2 regions of the Brevibacillus humidisoli genome follow, and region 2 is predicted to be linked to the other one. Evidence: riboswitches for the same ligand, from Rfam matches in the RefSeq annotation. Region 2 holds a riboswitch; the other holds the start of a gene.
The links. A riboswitch is a leader RNA that binds a small molecule or an ion and turns the genes downstream of it on or off. The one in region 2 is predicted to bind thiamine pyrophosphate.
Positions count from the first base shown of each region.

Region 1: it holds a riboswitch for thiamine pyrophosphate, as region 2 does, so the genes downstream of both, thiC (phosphomethylpyrimidine synthase ThiC) here and LOK74_RS19775 (thiamine-binding protein) in region 2, are expected to answer to the same signal.

Region 1 is NZ_CP087263.1:2,299,864-2,307,654, reverse strand. It holds gene LOK74_RS11460 (DUF1385 domain-containing protein) at 1-248, shown strand, start outside; gene LOK74_RS11455 (MOSC domain-containing protein) at 318-1,055, shown strand; gene LOK74_RS11450 (gamma carbonic anhydrase) at 1,168-1,698, opposite strand; gene LOK74_RS11445 (GNAT family N-acetyltransferase) at 1,744-2,355, opposite strand; RNA gene rnpB (RNase P RNA component class B) at 2,526-2,912, shown strand; gene LOK74_RS11435 (helix-turn-helix transcriptional regulator) at 3,183-3,650, shown strand; gene LOK74_RS11430 (DUF2157 domain-containing protein) at 3,690-4,952, shown strand; gene LOK74_RS11425 (GDYXXLXY domain-containing protein) at 4,949-5,461, shown strand; TPP riboswitch at 5,523-5,640, shown strand; gene thiC (phosphomethylpyrimidine synthase ThiC) at 5,766-7,550, shown strand.
Region 2 is NZ_CP087263.1:4,054,208-4,061,998, forward strand. It holds gene LOK74_RS19755 (carbon starvation CstA family protein) at 1-466, shown strand, start outside; gene LOK74_RS19760 (hypothetical protein) at 524-955, shown strand; gene LOK74_RS19765 (cory-CC-star protein) at 990-1,223, shown strand; gene LOK74_RS19770 (ArsA family ATPase) at 1,315-2,244, shown strand; TPP riboswitch at 2,307-2,418, shown strand; gene LOK74_RS19775 (thiamine-binding protein) at 2,539-2,826, shown strand; gene LOK74_RS19780 (ABC transporter permease) at 2,891-3,616, shown strand; gene LOK74_RS19785 (ABC transporter substrate-binding protein) at 3,715-4,782, shown strand; gene LOK74_RS19790 (ABC transporter ATP-binding protein) at 4,840-5,628, shown strand; gene LOK74_RS19795 (thiamine diphosphokinase) at 5,737-6,378, shown strand; gene LOK74_RS19800 (beta-propeller domain-containing protein) at 6,474-7,791, shown strand, end outside.

The DNA.
Region 1 (7,791 bases), 1.8 Mb from region 2:
TTTTGCCGCTCGCCTGGAGTATCCTCATAGGAGGATTCGGGGTCATGGCTGGCTATCTGGGACAAAAACATCTGCGTCACGGCATGAAACCGTTGCTTGCCCTATCTGCTTTCCTGCAGCGGCACGTAACGACTAGAGAACCGGAGCGTCTGCATCTGGAGACAGCGATCCGTTCTTACCTGCTCTTTCAGCATTACCGGAAGCGACATACGGCTGCGATTCACACGAAAGAGGCGGCTGCTTCGTGAGTCATCGGTGAGTAAATGGAATCATCACACTAAGGAACATCCTATAAGCATGGAGAGGAGAACCATACAATGAGTTATCTGGTGGGGACGATTGCTGAGATCGTCCGTCATCCGGTCAAGTCTTTTTCCGGAGAGAGAATAAAGGAAACGGAGGTAACAGACTACGGCCTGTTAGGTGACCGCAGCCATTGTTTTCTCGATGAAACCAGACCGGGCCGGTATCTGACCGCGACACAATTGCCACAGATGATCGGGTTTCAGGCGTCATTTCTCGGTGAAAGGGAGGGGGATCAGTATCCGCCCGTGCGGGTTACTGCACCCAACGGACAAGTGTACGACTGGGATGATCCCGATTTGCTTGGGGAATTGGAGCGGTTGTCAGAACGACACTTGAGCAGGGTTGTATACCCACCGGAGCATGTGCCGAAGGGTGCGATTGAGGAGGAGCATATACAGTTGGTCAGCGATGCTTCCCTGAACGAACTGGAGCGAATCTGGGGCAGATCGGTGGACCACCGTCGTTTCCGTGCCAATCTGGTGATCTCCTTGACCGATCCGCAGCCGTTTGCTGAAGAGAGTTGGTTTGGTAAACGATTGAAGATCGGAGAGGTTGAACTGGAAGTGGTCCGCCCCTGTGAGCGGTGTATGATCGTGACGATCGATCCCGAGGATACAGAGCGCGATCCAACTCTGCTAAAAACGATTTTTCAAGAGCGCAGCAATTGCTTTGGTGTCTATGCCAGCGTTGTGCGGACAGGGCGGATACGCGAGGGTGCCCCCATTTATCTGCTCGAGGAAGACAAGTAGGACTTCTGAATGTGCATCTGGATACGTGCGGGGGGAAGGCGACTGTCTGACAAAATGTCACACCAGGGGTGGTAGGACCAGTGTCAGGCAGTCTCGCACTCTTTTCACCTCGCTAGCGGTTGACTGGACGCTTTTCCAGTTCACGGTACAGCTTGCCCTTGTCCACATACGATTGGCGGATGCGGCGAAAGTCCGCCAGGTCCTGTTCGGTTAGCTCCCGCTTGATCTTGGCCGGAGAACCGACTGCCAGCCTGCGCGGCGGCACCTTCATCCCCGGCGGGATCAGAGCACCGGCAGCAACCATTGCTTCTTCTCCTACTTCGGCGCCATCCAGCACGATGGCGCCCATCCCGATCAAAGCGCCTTGCCGGATCACGCAGCTATGGAGAACAGCGTTATGTCCGATGGTTACTTCGTCTTCGATGATCAGCGGCAATCCAGGGCTTTGATGCAGCGTACTGTTATCCTGTACGCTCACCCTCCGTCCAATGGTCGTCGGTGCTATATCGCCGCGAATCACGGTATTGTACCAAATCGAGGTATCGGCACCGATCGTCACGTCGCCGGAGATCACGACTCCATGTGCGAGAAAGACGGACTCGTCGATCTCAGGAACTTTATCCTCAAACGGCATGATCAGCATATGAACTCCTCCTTCATCGACAGCTGCTGTCGAGCAGCCATCTGCTTATGTTTCGGTGATCCATGCAATCAGGCCCTGCTCCTTTTGGTAAGCAGGCAGGCGGTCGTAACGCTCTTTCGTAATCGCGTATGTAATATGGTCTTCCCAGATGCCGTTAATCTGGATATAGTGCTGGCTATAGCCTTCGCGTACGAATCCGGCTTTTTCCACTACGCGCTGAGAGGGTAGGTTGCGCGGCATAATCGCTGCTTGAATCCGGTGCAGGGCCAGTCCGGAGTAGGCAAACGAGATCAACATCTTCACTGCCTCCGTCACGTAGCCGCGGCTGCTGAACGCCTCGTCAATGTCATAGCTTAGGTTGGCACTGTGAAAAGAGCCGCGGATGATCCCGGACAGCTTCACTTTTCCCACCAGACGCTCCGATTCGTTGTCAATCACCGCAAACGCATACTCCTGATCCGATCCCACTCGCTGACGCTGATCGGTTAGGCGACGTACATTTTCCAGCGTAAAGGAATCGGATGGCCGGTGCGGCATATACGGATCGTGGTAGTGTTTGTTGCGCAGCAGATAGTCCAAAAACGCAGGAGCATCCTCCGCCGTCAACAGACGCAAACAGACGTGGCGGCCAATCATGCGGAGATCAAACAAATCCATTCGAATTCCTCCGATTCCCACTAGGGAAAGTAGCTGTTGCGGATATATTATTATATATGGGAAGATGATCGTTGACAAGGAAGAAGCTGTCATTTGCTCCAGTGAGATACCATTGACCGTCGATGGCTGATGTGTTACATTAATCATTGTCGCTAAAACTTGATAGCAAGGAATGTGGGTAGCCGCTGTCGCAGCCGGGTCGGCTGGCGGCAGAGGAAAGTCCAGGCTCGCCCAAGCTGAGATGCTTGGAGTGTTCGTACCTAGTGCAAACTAGGGCAGTGAGGCTGTTTGGCTTCGCTGACGGCGTGGAAAGGGTTCTCCCTGAGACCTGAGTACGCTGAAAGTGCCACAGAAACGCAGCTTTCCTGGCGACAGGGAAGATGGAACGCGGTAAACCCTGCGAGCGAGAAACCCAAATTTGGTAGGGGAACTGTCCCAAAGGAATCAAACGGAGGGACAGATGGCAGACGATTCTGCCATAGATAGATGGCTACCGCTCCTGGTGCGAGGGAAGCACCCGCTTGCAGCACGGGAGAGACAGAACCTGGCTTATAGCATTCCTTGCTGCCCTACATAAGAAGAATCTGCGCTCTAGATGGGCGCAGATTTTTTTGTGAAGAAGGAGATCAATCACTACAGGGTGTCGTGGAACTGCCCCGTCTCCCATGACGATTTTTCTCATTGACATGTTTGCGCAAAAAGTGTAATTTTACACTAAATAAGCATATTGTAAAGCATGTGATAGTAGAAGATGCTTTCCTTGGGGGGGGTTCAAAATCCAGCAAACAGCATCTGCAACTCGTCTCACACAAGTAGAGTTTGACAAAATGGTCTCCGAAAAGCTCAAGTTGATTCGCATTGAAGCTGATCTAACCCAGGACAAGATGGCAGAGATCATCGGCGTTTCCAAAAAAACGCTGGTCCAGGTGGAAAAAGGCAGGAAAACACTCGGCTTCACTGCAGCTGCGCTGGTTGCTGTTCTATTTCGACGGGGCGAGATCATGCACTCGCTGTTTGGCGACGCTACGCTGGATGTGCTTGATCTGGTAGCGACTCGGTCCAACTCCCAAGCCTGGTACAGGACGATGGGAGGAAAAGTGTGGTGGACAGAAGAGCGGCGTGAGGGATCGTACAGCTTGCAAAAACACGTATTTACCGGTCACTACCGGATCATCGACGAGGAACGCTATCTCCACTACTACAGCTTGGATCCAGCGGAGGCGGAGAAGAGATTGGCCGAATTGACCGGAGGTTTACGAAGCGAAAGGGAGCGGGAGGGGAGTGTCGATGAGTAAACATAGCATCATGCTGCAAAAAGCAGAGGGGGAGTGTCGATGAGCAAACGGAAGGTGATTCTGCAGGAAGCAGAGCAGTGGAAACGGGAAGGAATTATTAGCGATGAGCAGTACGAGCAAATCGCCGTGCGCTACCCTGCCCGAGACCGGGCGGGTACGCTGTCGATTATGGGGGGTATTCTGCTAGGGCTGGGCGTGTTGACGTTTATTGCGTCCAATTGGGATGGGATGACTCATCTAACTCGATTGCTGCTCATCCTGCTTTCTTTGGTTGCCGTCTACCTCTTGGGTGATTTCTTGCATCGGAGAGGCAGTGAGAGGCTGGGGACGGCCTTTATCGTGATCGGAGTCGGCATCTACGGTGCGGGATTTTTTCTGATTGGTCAAATGTACCATCTCTCGGGCCATCCGCTCACTCCGTTTTATCTCTGGTTTATCGGGGCGATTACCTTGGCTTGGCACTACCGCTCGCAAACCCTATCCTTGATTTCGCTGTTGATCCTGACGGCAGCTTCGTTCTACGGACTGACGACAGACAGCAGGGAAGGGATCTCTGGGCTCATCTTATACGTGTTGTACGGGGGTGGACTGTTCCCGCTGCTGTGGAAGCTGCGCTCGGTCTGGCTGAGCTCGGCAACTTCCGTCATCTTGTTGGGTACGGCAGTGCTCGACGTGGCCGAATATGGAAATGGATTGCTGGTGCAATTGCCGATCCTTGTCTATCTGTTTGCAGCCGTCCTGATTCCAGAGCGGATGGCGCCTTTTCCATCGTTGTTTCGAGTTGTTGGGTATATCGGGATGACACTGTTTGCGGTCATAGTCATCTTCGGAAGCGGATCTTTACTGCAGATCAACCTGGCAGACACAGTGGGAAGTACAGTCATCCTGTTGGCTGTCCTCGGTTATCTCTTCCTATCGATGAGGCAGCGGACGCTTGATCGAGCGGCCGATATGCTGCCCCACCTGCCGCTGCCAATCTACTATCTCTTGTTTGGCTCTTCTGCAGGATCGACCGATCCGGAGCCAATGCTGGGACTGGATGTGGCGATGATCCTCGCCTTGTATGGCTTGTCCATCGCGATGGTCCTCGGCGGTGAAAAAAGACATGACGTACAGCGAATCAACGCGGGAGCAGTGATGTTTGGCGTGACCAGCTTTGTGGCATACGTGAACTTCGCGTGGGACTTTATGGACAAATCGCTCTTCTTTCTCATCGGCGGCGCGTTTTTGTTGGCCCTTAGCTTCGCTCTGGAACGTCAGCGCAGGAGATGGGTGAAGCAGGCGAGGAGGGATCCGCGATGAGCAAACGGTTCGTATTGTTGGTGCTGCTGCAGGTGCTGATGCTGCTCAGCGTTGTCGGCAAATACTATTGGATCTCGACGAGTGGCCACCCAGTCACGCTCAAGACTGCCCCGGTCGATCCGCGTGATTTGTTCTACGGTGATTACGTCCGGCTCGGATTCGAGATCAGCCGGATCGACTTGCAGTCGGTACAGCATGATCTAGAAGAGCCCCTGTATGACACAGATGTTTACGTCGTACTGGAGCAAAAGGGGAATGTGTGGCATGAAGCGGTAGGCGTATACCGGCATAAACCGCAGCTGGCGCCTGGTCAGATCATGCTGTCCGGCCGAGTTCCTTACTACGATGGTTATATGGGGGAGGAACTGCGGATCGTATATGGGTTTGAACGGTATTACGTACCGGAGAATACCGGCAGAGAGATCGAACAAAGCGTGGAGCAAGGCTGGTATGTCGACCTGCGTGTGTCCGGGAGCGGCGAAGCGGTCATCACCCGACTCCACCGCTAAAAAAAAACATATTGCCTTTTTAGCACGGATAGGATACGGTAATGATATCCAAAAAATCATATACTGCTACTGGGGGAGCCCACCTGAGCTTGGGCTGAGATGTCGGACGCGATGAAGTCCGCGGACCCTTTGGACCTGATCTGGGTAATACCAGCGTAGGAAAGTAGATTTGCCTTGCATCGTAGACAGTGTTGCTCCGTCTTCTTTTGTGAGCTGCCGGTCGGGTCCTGTGACAAAAGGGCCCGGCTTTTTTGTGTACAGCGAGGAAAAAGCGTCCGGTCGGTAGCAAAAAGGAGGCTCATGTATGACAAACAAAGCAGAATCGCAGCAACCACAGGTATCAGGGCTTGCACCTCTTCCTGGCAGCCGCAAGGTGTATGTAACCGGATCAAGGGAAGATATCCGCGTCCCCTTTCGGGAGATCGCTCAGGAGGCAACCATCGATCGCTTTGGCGCCAGCGAGAATCTGCCTGTTCGTGTCTATGACACCAGTGGTCCCTATACCGATCCAATGCAGGCTACAGATATTCAACAAGGGCTGCCTTCCCTGCGGCATCGTTGGATTCTGGAACGTGGGGATGTGGAGAACTACCCTGGACGGCAGAGAAAACCAGAGGATAACGGATATGCTGTAAGCGATGCATCGGTCGCGTCCTTGCCGGTTTCCGAAAGCAGGCAGCCGCTGCGAGCGAGATCGGGCCGTATCGTCACCCAGCTTCATTACGCACGGCAGGGGATCATCACACCTGAGATGGAGTTCGTTGCAATCCGTGAAAACGTGTCGCCGGAGTTCGTCAGAGAGGAAGTGGCCATGGGACGTGCGATCATCCCATGCAACATCAATCACCCGGAGAGCGAACCGATGATCATCGGACGCCATTTCCTAGTCAAGGTGAACGCCAACATCGGCAATTCCGCTGTTACTTCCTCGATTGAGGAGGAAGTGGAGAAGCTGACCTGGGCGATTCGCTGGGGAGCTGATACAGTGATGGACCTGTCCACCGGCAAAAACATCCACACAACCCGAGAGTGGATCCTCCGCAATTCACCCGTGCCGATCGGTACGGTACCGATCTATCAGGCCCTGGAGAAGGTGAATGGAAAAGCGGAGGAGCTAACCTGGGAGGTGTACCGCGACACCCTGATTGAGCAGGCAGAACAGGGGGTCGATTACGTCACCATTCACGCTGGTGTACTGCTTCGCTACATCCCGCTTACGGTGGAGCGGGTGACCGGCATCGTCTCTAGAGGTGGATCGATCATGGCCGCCTGGTGTCTGGCGCATCATCGAGAAAACTTTTTGTATACCCACTTTGAAGAGATTTGTGAAATCTTGAGCGCGTACGATGTCTCCATCTCGCTCGGTGACGGACTGCGTCCCGGCTCGATCGCCGATGCCAATGATGCAGCCCAGTTTGCAGAGTTGGAGACGCTCGGGGAGTTGACGAAGATCGCCTGGAAGCACGATGTCCAGGTAATGATTGAAGGCCCGGGGCATGTGCCGATGCACAAACTGCAAGAAAACATGGATCGCCAGATGGAGATTTGTCAGGAAGCGCCGTTTTATACGCTAGGTCCATTGACGACCGATATCGCACCTGGCTACGATCACATCACGTCTGCGATCGGTGCGGCAATCATCGGCTGGATGGGGACTGCCATGCTTTGCTACGTCACTCCGAAAGAGCACCTCGGCCTGCCTGACAAAGAGGATGTTCGCGAAGGAGTGATTGCCTACAAAATAGCCGCCCATGCCGCAGACTTGGCCAAAGGACACCCTGGAGCGCAGCAGCGTGACGATGCTCTCTCCAAAGCACGGTTTGAATTCCGCTGGCGCGATCAGTTTCATCTCTCCCTCGATCCGGACCGGGCTATGCAGTATCACGACCAAACGCTGCCCGCAGAAGGGGCCAAAACGGCTCATTTCTGCTCGATGTGCGGGCCTAAGTTCTGCAGCATGCGGATCACCCATGACATACGCGAGCGTGCGGCATTACAAGATCCGGCTGCCGAGGCAGCGGAAGTGGAAGCGGGCATGGCCGAGAAGGCAGAAGAGTTCCGCCGCTTGGGCAGCCGACTGTATCGATAAGACAGGTAGCGGGATTGTTATAAGGGCAGTACTCGTTTCTAGCATTGGAAAGGTGGAAAAAAGCGTGGAGCATGGCAAAGAATGATGATCCACGCTTTTTTTCCACAGTACAAATCATTGACTTTCAAGTAAGTACCAACCGATTGGCTCTAGAGGAGACAGTTTTCTTTTATTTGCAAACACTTTGTTTATCCGATAGACAAACTAAGTAGGTGGTGATATGATGGATGTAGTATATCGA
Region 2 (7,791 bases):
TTCGGTACGGCTGATGCGCTATATCATTGCAGAAATCGGCAGTGAATACAAGATCAAAGTAATTACCGGCAATCGAACCGCTACAGCGATCGCCGTTCTGGCCAGCGCAGCGTTGGCACTAACACCGGGCGGCGCCAACGGGTTTGGTTCCGGCGGTTATCACCTCTGGCCGTTGTTTGGGACCTCCAACCAGCTGTTAGCCGGCATCTCGCTCTTGATCGTCACGATCTGGCTCAAACGATTGGGCCGCAACTACCTGCCGACGCTGCTGCCGATGTTGTTCATCCTGTTCGTTACGATCTGGGCGATGGCTCAGCAGGTGTTTACCCAGTGGATGGGCCAGGAAGGCAAAATGCTGCTGTTCTTCCTCGGTGCCGTCATCCTCGTCTTCGCCGCCTGGATCGTCCTCGAGGCCGTCCGAGTATTTGCCACTGGAAAAGATTATTCCAAGGACATTCCGGGCTGATCCAGATACGGGAAGGAGCCGCCCATGCGGCTCCTTATCTTTTGGGAGATGGTAGCGATGGAAAAGGTGCATGTGCTGTTTGTACGGGAAGCGGAACAGCAGATGTCCAACAGCGGCTGCTGCGGCCGTCTCTCCGGTGATCTAATCAACCTCTCGGAAGTGACTGGTGAGCGATTGTTCCGCGAACGCCGCCAGATCATGGAGGAGATGGGCCTCCTCTACCGCCGACTGGATGAACAATTCGGGGAGCAAGTGGAGTTGGATGTCATCGATCCACGCAACATCATTCTGTTCGTGGTTGTTTTGTGGCGGCAGTGGCGCAGAAAAAAAGTGCCGCTGTCGCAGATGCTGATGCACTTCAGCCGTGGATTTCATACAAAAGCGATCTTTGTCAACGGCGAACTAGTCGCTGCCGGGGAGATCCCCCGGTATGATCTGATTGCTGACAAAGTTTTGCAAATGCTAACCAGGCAGCGAGAGAGGAAGTGAAGCGATGGAGATCAGAGAACGTTGGAAGACGCTGATGCAGGGTTACGAAGAGCTCTTTTACGTCCGCTACCGCAGAGAGATCAGACGGGAAATCCGCAACGAAGAAGATCTGTTCCTCTTGCTCTGCTTTTCCGAAATGCTCGGATTGCCCAACCCGGTCTCGTACTATACGCTGGAGCTGTATCCAGCCATCTACGAACGTTTCCACGAATGGCATACGCGGATGGGTATGGAGCGCTCACCGCTTGATGACATTCGCTGCTGTTGAATGAGGACAGCGCAACGGGGCAGCGAATCAAGCATCCGTATCCGCCTGCGTCGCTCAGATCAGCACGGTATGCCGGAAAGGGGAATTGGCCGTGAAACACTACCTGCAGAGAAAAGTTGTGTTCTTCGGCGGCAAGGGCGGGGTGGGCAAGACGACCACCTCTTCTGCTTTTGCCCTGCGTGCCGCCGATCATGGAAAAAAAACCTTGCTTGTCTCCACGGACCCCGCCCACAATCTGCGCGACATCTTTGAGCGGCAGGTCGGACAGGAGCCGACGCAGCTGAGAGAGAATCTATGGGCGCTGGAAATCGATCCACACCACGAATCACACCGCTACATCGCATCGGTCAAGGAGAACCTGCGAAAAGTGGTCAGCGTGCAGATGATGAATGAAATCGAGCGGCAGATCGATATCGCCCATGTCTCCCCCGGTGCTGACGAATCGGCTCTGTTTGACCGGATCGTCGAGATCATCCAATGGATTGAGACCGATTTTGACTTGATCGTCTTCGACACCGCCCCGACAGGACATACGCTCAGGTTGTTGTCGCTGCCGGAGTTGATGGGTGCCTGGGTGGACAGTATGCTGTCGCGCCGCCAGAAGGTGATGAGCATGCGGGAGACTTGGCTGGAGGAAGCGGCTCCTGCCGAAGACCCGATCTATGAGATTCTGACCGCCCGCAAGCTGAAGTTCGCTCGCGCTCGAGAAGTGATCCTCAATGCCAAGCTGACCGCCTTTTCGTTCGTACTCACCCCGGAGCGGCTGCCGATTGCCGAGACGACACGGGCATTGCCTGTTTTGCAAAAGTATCAGGTACCCGTCGATACCCTGGTTGTCAACCGGGTGATTCCCGACGAGGCGGACGGCGAGTTTATCCGACGTCGGCGCGAGCAGGAGAGGAAGTACCTGACCGAGATCGAACAGCAATTCAGCCGTTACCGGATCGTCAGGATTCCCATGCTGGAGCAGGATGTGGCCGGATTGGAGGCGCTTGATACCATCGCTGGCCACTTGTTTTGACTTCGCACTCATACAATTTACAAATGCCGCAACCATTGGTATAGTGTCAGTAGACCAACCACATACTCGTTTCGGGGAGCTGGGTGAGCCTGGCTGAGAGGGTACCCGACAGGTACCGACCCGTCAAACCTGATCTGGGTAATGCCAGCGGAGGGAATGAAGCTTACCATTGTAACAACCCAGGTTGTTATTGTGCGAATCCACAGGCTGCCCGCTAATGGCAGCTTTTTTCATTGCTCTTTGGTGGCGCAGCAGCTAGATTGCCGTGTAGGCAAAAGAAAGGAGATCACGCAGATGCCAATCGTGAATGTAGGTTTTCAAGTTCTTCCCAAGGTGGCCGATGGCAGCAGCTATGCGGTCGTCGACAAGGCGATCGAGGTCGTGCAGCGATCTGGTGTGAAATACGAAGTGGGCGCCATGGAGACCGTGATGGAAGGAGAGCTTGACCAACTGCTGGAGATCGTCAAACGGGCCCAGGAAGCCTGCATCGCCGCAGGTGCTTCCGAAGTGATGACCCACATGAAGATCCATTACCGGCCCGAAGGAGTCAGCATGGATGAAAAGCTGGAAAAATACCGGTAAGCGAAGCCTCATAGACGATACCCCGCTTACCCGTTGGGTGTCCATCTTCTTGCCTGGCGGTGTGATGCTGGTACTGTTGATCCTCTGGGAATGGCTGGTGGCCATCACCCGGATTGAAAAGTGGATTCTTCCCAAGCCGTCGCACATCGTACAGTCGCTCTGGGAGTCGCGAGCACTGATCGCTCAGCACAGCGTACAGACCATCTACGAAGCCCTGCTGGGATTGGCCATAGCGATCGTGATCGGAGTCGCGATTGCCGCGATCATCGACAGCTCAGAGTGGCTGCGCAAAGCGTTCTACCCGCTGCTGATCATCTCCCAGACGGTCCCGATTATCGCTGTGGCACCGCTCTTTTTTATCTGGTTCGGCTATGGCATCCTGCCCAAGGTGGTCGTCGTCACTCTAGTCTGCTTTTTTCCAGTGGCGATTAATGTGGCAGACGGGCTGCGGCTCGTCGATCGCGACACCCTGCGGCTGATGGCGTCGATGGGCGCAGGCCGCTGGCAAATCTTCCACATGGTGAAGCTGCCGGCGACACTGCCATTTTTCTTTTCCGGGATGCGTATCGCCGGTACCTACAGTGTGATGGGGGCCGTGATCGGCGAGTGGCTGGGAGCGAGCAAAGGACTGGGCATCTTGATGACCCGCTCGTCACAGTCGTTCCTGACTGACCGGGTGTTTGCGACGATCGTGGTGATCACCCTGCTCAGCCTGGCTATCTTTGCTCTGATCGAGGGAGCCGCCCGCTTGTTGATGCCTTGGCATTATCGGCAGAAGCCTTCACCCTAGCGCCGACCGAAACGAAGCGAAGCAAGGAAAGATCAGAAGGAACCATCTGAATGATGCAACGATTGCATGCAAACGACGAAAGGATAGGAGACAAAAAGATGAACAAGAATGGAAAAGATTTGTTTGCACCGCTGCTGGCACTGGGACTCTCGTTAGCGCTGGTGGTGACCGGCTGTGGCGGCGCGGAGCAATCCGCACCGAAACAAGAGACGACACCAAACCAAGGGGGGACTCCGTCCACAGAAGCTCCAGCAGAACCGCAAAAAGTGACAGTCATGCTGGACTGGCTGCCCAACACCAACCATACCGGTCTCTACGTAGCCAAAGAAAACGGCTATTACGAGGAGCAGGGGCTGGATGTGGAAATCGTACAGCCGGGCGAAGGCAGCACAGCCGACCAACTGGTAGCCGCCGGAAAAGCAGATTTTGGCATCAGTTACCAAGAAGCAGTCACCCAGGCACGGGCAACTGATATCCCGCTCGTTTCCATCGCAGCGGTGATCCAGCACAACACCTCTGCCTTTGCCTCACTGAAGGAGGCTAACATCAGCTCGCCCAAAGATTTCGAAGGAAAACGCTACGGCGGCTGGGGCTCGCCAGTCGAGGAAGCCGTACTGCAAGCGGTGATGGAAAAAGCAGGCGCCGACTTTACCAAAGTAGAAAACGTCACGCTTGGAGTCGCCGACTTCTTTTCTACCATCGGGCGAGATGCCGACTTTGAATGGATTTACTACGGCTGGGACGGTGTCGAAGCGAAGCGAAGCGGCATGGAACTCAATCTGTTGATGCTCAAAGACCTGGACCCTGCGCTCGACTACTACACACCGGTGATCGTCACCAACGAACATCATATCGCCGAGCAACAAGAACTGGTCAAAAAGTTCGTCGCCGCTACTGCCAAAGGGTATCAGTTTGCTATCGAACAGCCGGACCAAGCAGCGGACATGCTGCTCAAAAACGCCCCGGAATTGAATGCGGACTTGGTCAAAGCAAGCCAGGAGTGGCTGAGTGGCAAGTACCAGGACGATGCTGACCAATGGGGCATCCAAAAGCAAGAAGTGTGGGAACGCTATGCCAAATGGATGTTTGAGCGCGACCTGATCCCAAAGATGATCGAAGCGGACAAGGCCTTTACCAACGAGTTTTTGCCTGAGCCGTCCAACTAATAACCAGTGAACCAGAAGAACGATAAAACATCACCCGCATAAAGGAGGGAGCTGCGGATGACCGATGAAAAACTAGCGATACGAGGAATAAGCAAAACGTTCCCTGGCAAAGGGGTTTCTCGTGTCCGAGCACTGCAAGATATCTCCCTGTCGGTCCGACAGGGGGAGTTCGTCAGCCTGATCGGCCCGAGCGGATCAGGGAAAAGCAGCCTGCTGGACATCATCGCCGGTCTCTCGCTTCCCGACGCTGGTGATGTACTGATCGATGGCCGCTCCAAGGCCGGAGAACGCGGCCACGTCAGTTATATGCCGCAGCGGGATGTGCTGTTTCCATGGCGAACCATTCTAGACAATGTGATCGTCCCGCTGCAGATTCAAGGAGTGGAAAAAAAGCAGGCACGAGAAGAAGCGACCCGCCTGCTGCCCGTGTTTGGATTGGAGCAGTTCGCTGCCAGCTACCCGCACATGCTGTCCGGCGGGATGCGGCAGCGCGCCGCTTTTTTGCGTACTTACCTGTGCAAAAAAGAATTGATACTGCTGGATGAGCCGTTCGGCAGTCTGGATGCACTCACCCGGATGCAGATGCAGCAGTGGCTGCTCGGCATCTGGCAGCAGTTCCGCCATTCCGTGTTGCTGGTCACGCATGATGTGGATGAAGCGATCCTCCTCTCCGACCGGATCTATCTCTTATCCGCACGTCCCGGAGAGATCGTCGCCGAAGTGGACGTACCTCTGCCACGGCCGCGGGAGCCGGTGATCACGACCGATCCCGCCTTTTTATCCATCAAATCGAGACTGCTCCAACTGCTGCAGGAAGCAGTCTTTTCCAACGTGGTGGATTCGTAACATGCATTCTTTTCTTTCCTTGGCAGCAACGATTGGTCGCGAAATCACAACCACCGTGGTTTTGACGACTACAAGTTCTTACGAATACAAAAGGAGGAGAAATCTCCGATGATGACACACCGTTATCTCCTCTTTTCCGGAGGCAATCTCGGGGACTGGGCGCTTGACGAAGTGCAGGAGGGTGATGTGCTGGTCGGCGTTGACCGCGGGGCGCTCTTTTTGCTGCAGCACGGTATCGTTCCAGCCTATGCCGTCGGAGATTTCGATTCCGTAAACGAGGCAGAACGAAGCCAGATCGAGCAGCAGGTAGCGAGCGTTGCGTCCTGTGATCCGGTGATGAAAGACCTGACCGATACGGAGATGGCCTTCCGATGGGCGCTCACACAGCAGCCGACGGAAATCATCCTGCTCGGTGCGGTAGGCAGCCGCCTGGACCACACACTGGCCAATCTCCACCTGCTGGTCGAAGCGCAAAAGGCAACTGTGCCCTGCAGGATTGTCGACGAGAAAAACGAGGTGCTGCTCGTTGATGGCACCGCACAGATCAAAAAGAGGCGCTACCGCTATGTCTCCCTGCTGCCGCTCAGCACACAGGTTACCGGCATTACGCTGGAGGGATTTCTCTACCCCTTGCATCGCGCAACACTAACCATCGGCCAGTCACTCGGGATCAGCAACGAATTGCTGGGTTCACACGGTACGGTCAGCGTCGAGTCCGGACAACTCTTGCTCATACAGAGTTTGGATTAGCCGATATGCATTGTCTTGGGTTCGACTTAGATTCGCAAACACCTGCAACGTATCCGCACCAGAACACGTCTACATCAACAAAGAGGAGGTGCGCGATGAAACGGAATCGTTTTTACTTTTTAACCATCCTTACGTTCCTGGTTGCACTCTCTGCCGGTTATTGGAACGGGTGGGGAGTGCGATCGGCTGACGATGGATATCTCTTGACTGATCAGCCCCATGCCTTTGCACAAACAGCGGATCAAACGACTGCTCCCAAGCAGGTAGAGCCGCTGCCGGTAGTGGGGTCCTACAACAATCTAAAAGCACTACTGGAAGAAGCGGAGAAAACCCGTGAACGGGTGTACCGTTACCGGGGAGTCAAAATGGCCCTCGAAACAACTGCTTCTGCCCCTGCCAGCAGCGAAGCCCAAGCAAAACAGGCAGCACCCTCGGCCGACTCAGGCATGGCCGCAGATTACTCGGGCACCAATGTTCAGGTTGCCGGCGTCGATGAATCCGACGTGGTCAAGACAGACGGTTCTTATCTGTATCTGGTGCGCAATCAACAGGTCGTTGTGGCACAGGCCACTCCCGCAGATCAGCTAAAGGTCGTCAGCACCCTCAATTACGCAGAAGAAGATCTCCGACCAAGTGAGCTGTACGTGGATGACAACTACCTGGTGGTGATCGGACATGATGCCGAACGGATCTCCAAAATTCCCTACCACCGCGAGCAGGTAAAAGCCATCGTCTATGATCTGCGTGACAAAACGAAGCTAAAACAGGTCAAAGAGGTTGCGCTGGAGGGTCACTATGTATCGTCCCGCAAGATCGGCTCTGCTCTCTATCTCGTCGCCAACCGATGGATCGACTCCCACTGGATTTTAAAAGAGCAGACGCAACTGCCTGCCCCGGTGTACAGCGACTCGGCCAGCGGCGATGAGCCGATCCCGGTTGACTATGGCGATATGCGTTATTTCCCTGATTCGATCGAGCCGAACTATCTGTTGATCGGCGGCATCAATCTGGATCGAATCGATCAGGAGATGCAGGTCTCCTCCTATCTGGGAGCGGGTGAAAATATCTACGCCTCACCTGAGCACTTGTACGTAGCAGTGACCGATTACGAACTCAAGGAGACCTTTTTTATCGAACAGCCACCTGAGCAAAAGACACGGTTTTACAAGTTTGCTCTCCATGACGGTACAACGGAATACCTGGCAAAAGGGGAAGTCCCCGGCCGCATCCTCAATCAGTTTTCGATGGATGAACACGACGGCTACTTCCGTGTGGCCACGACCAAAGGAGAAGTCTGGCGCACCGATGAGCATACCTCGAAGAACAACCTGTACATCTTGGACGACAGTCTAGCCTTGAAGGGCAAAATCGAGGACATCGCACCAGGCGAAAAAATCTACTCGGTCCGATTTA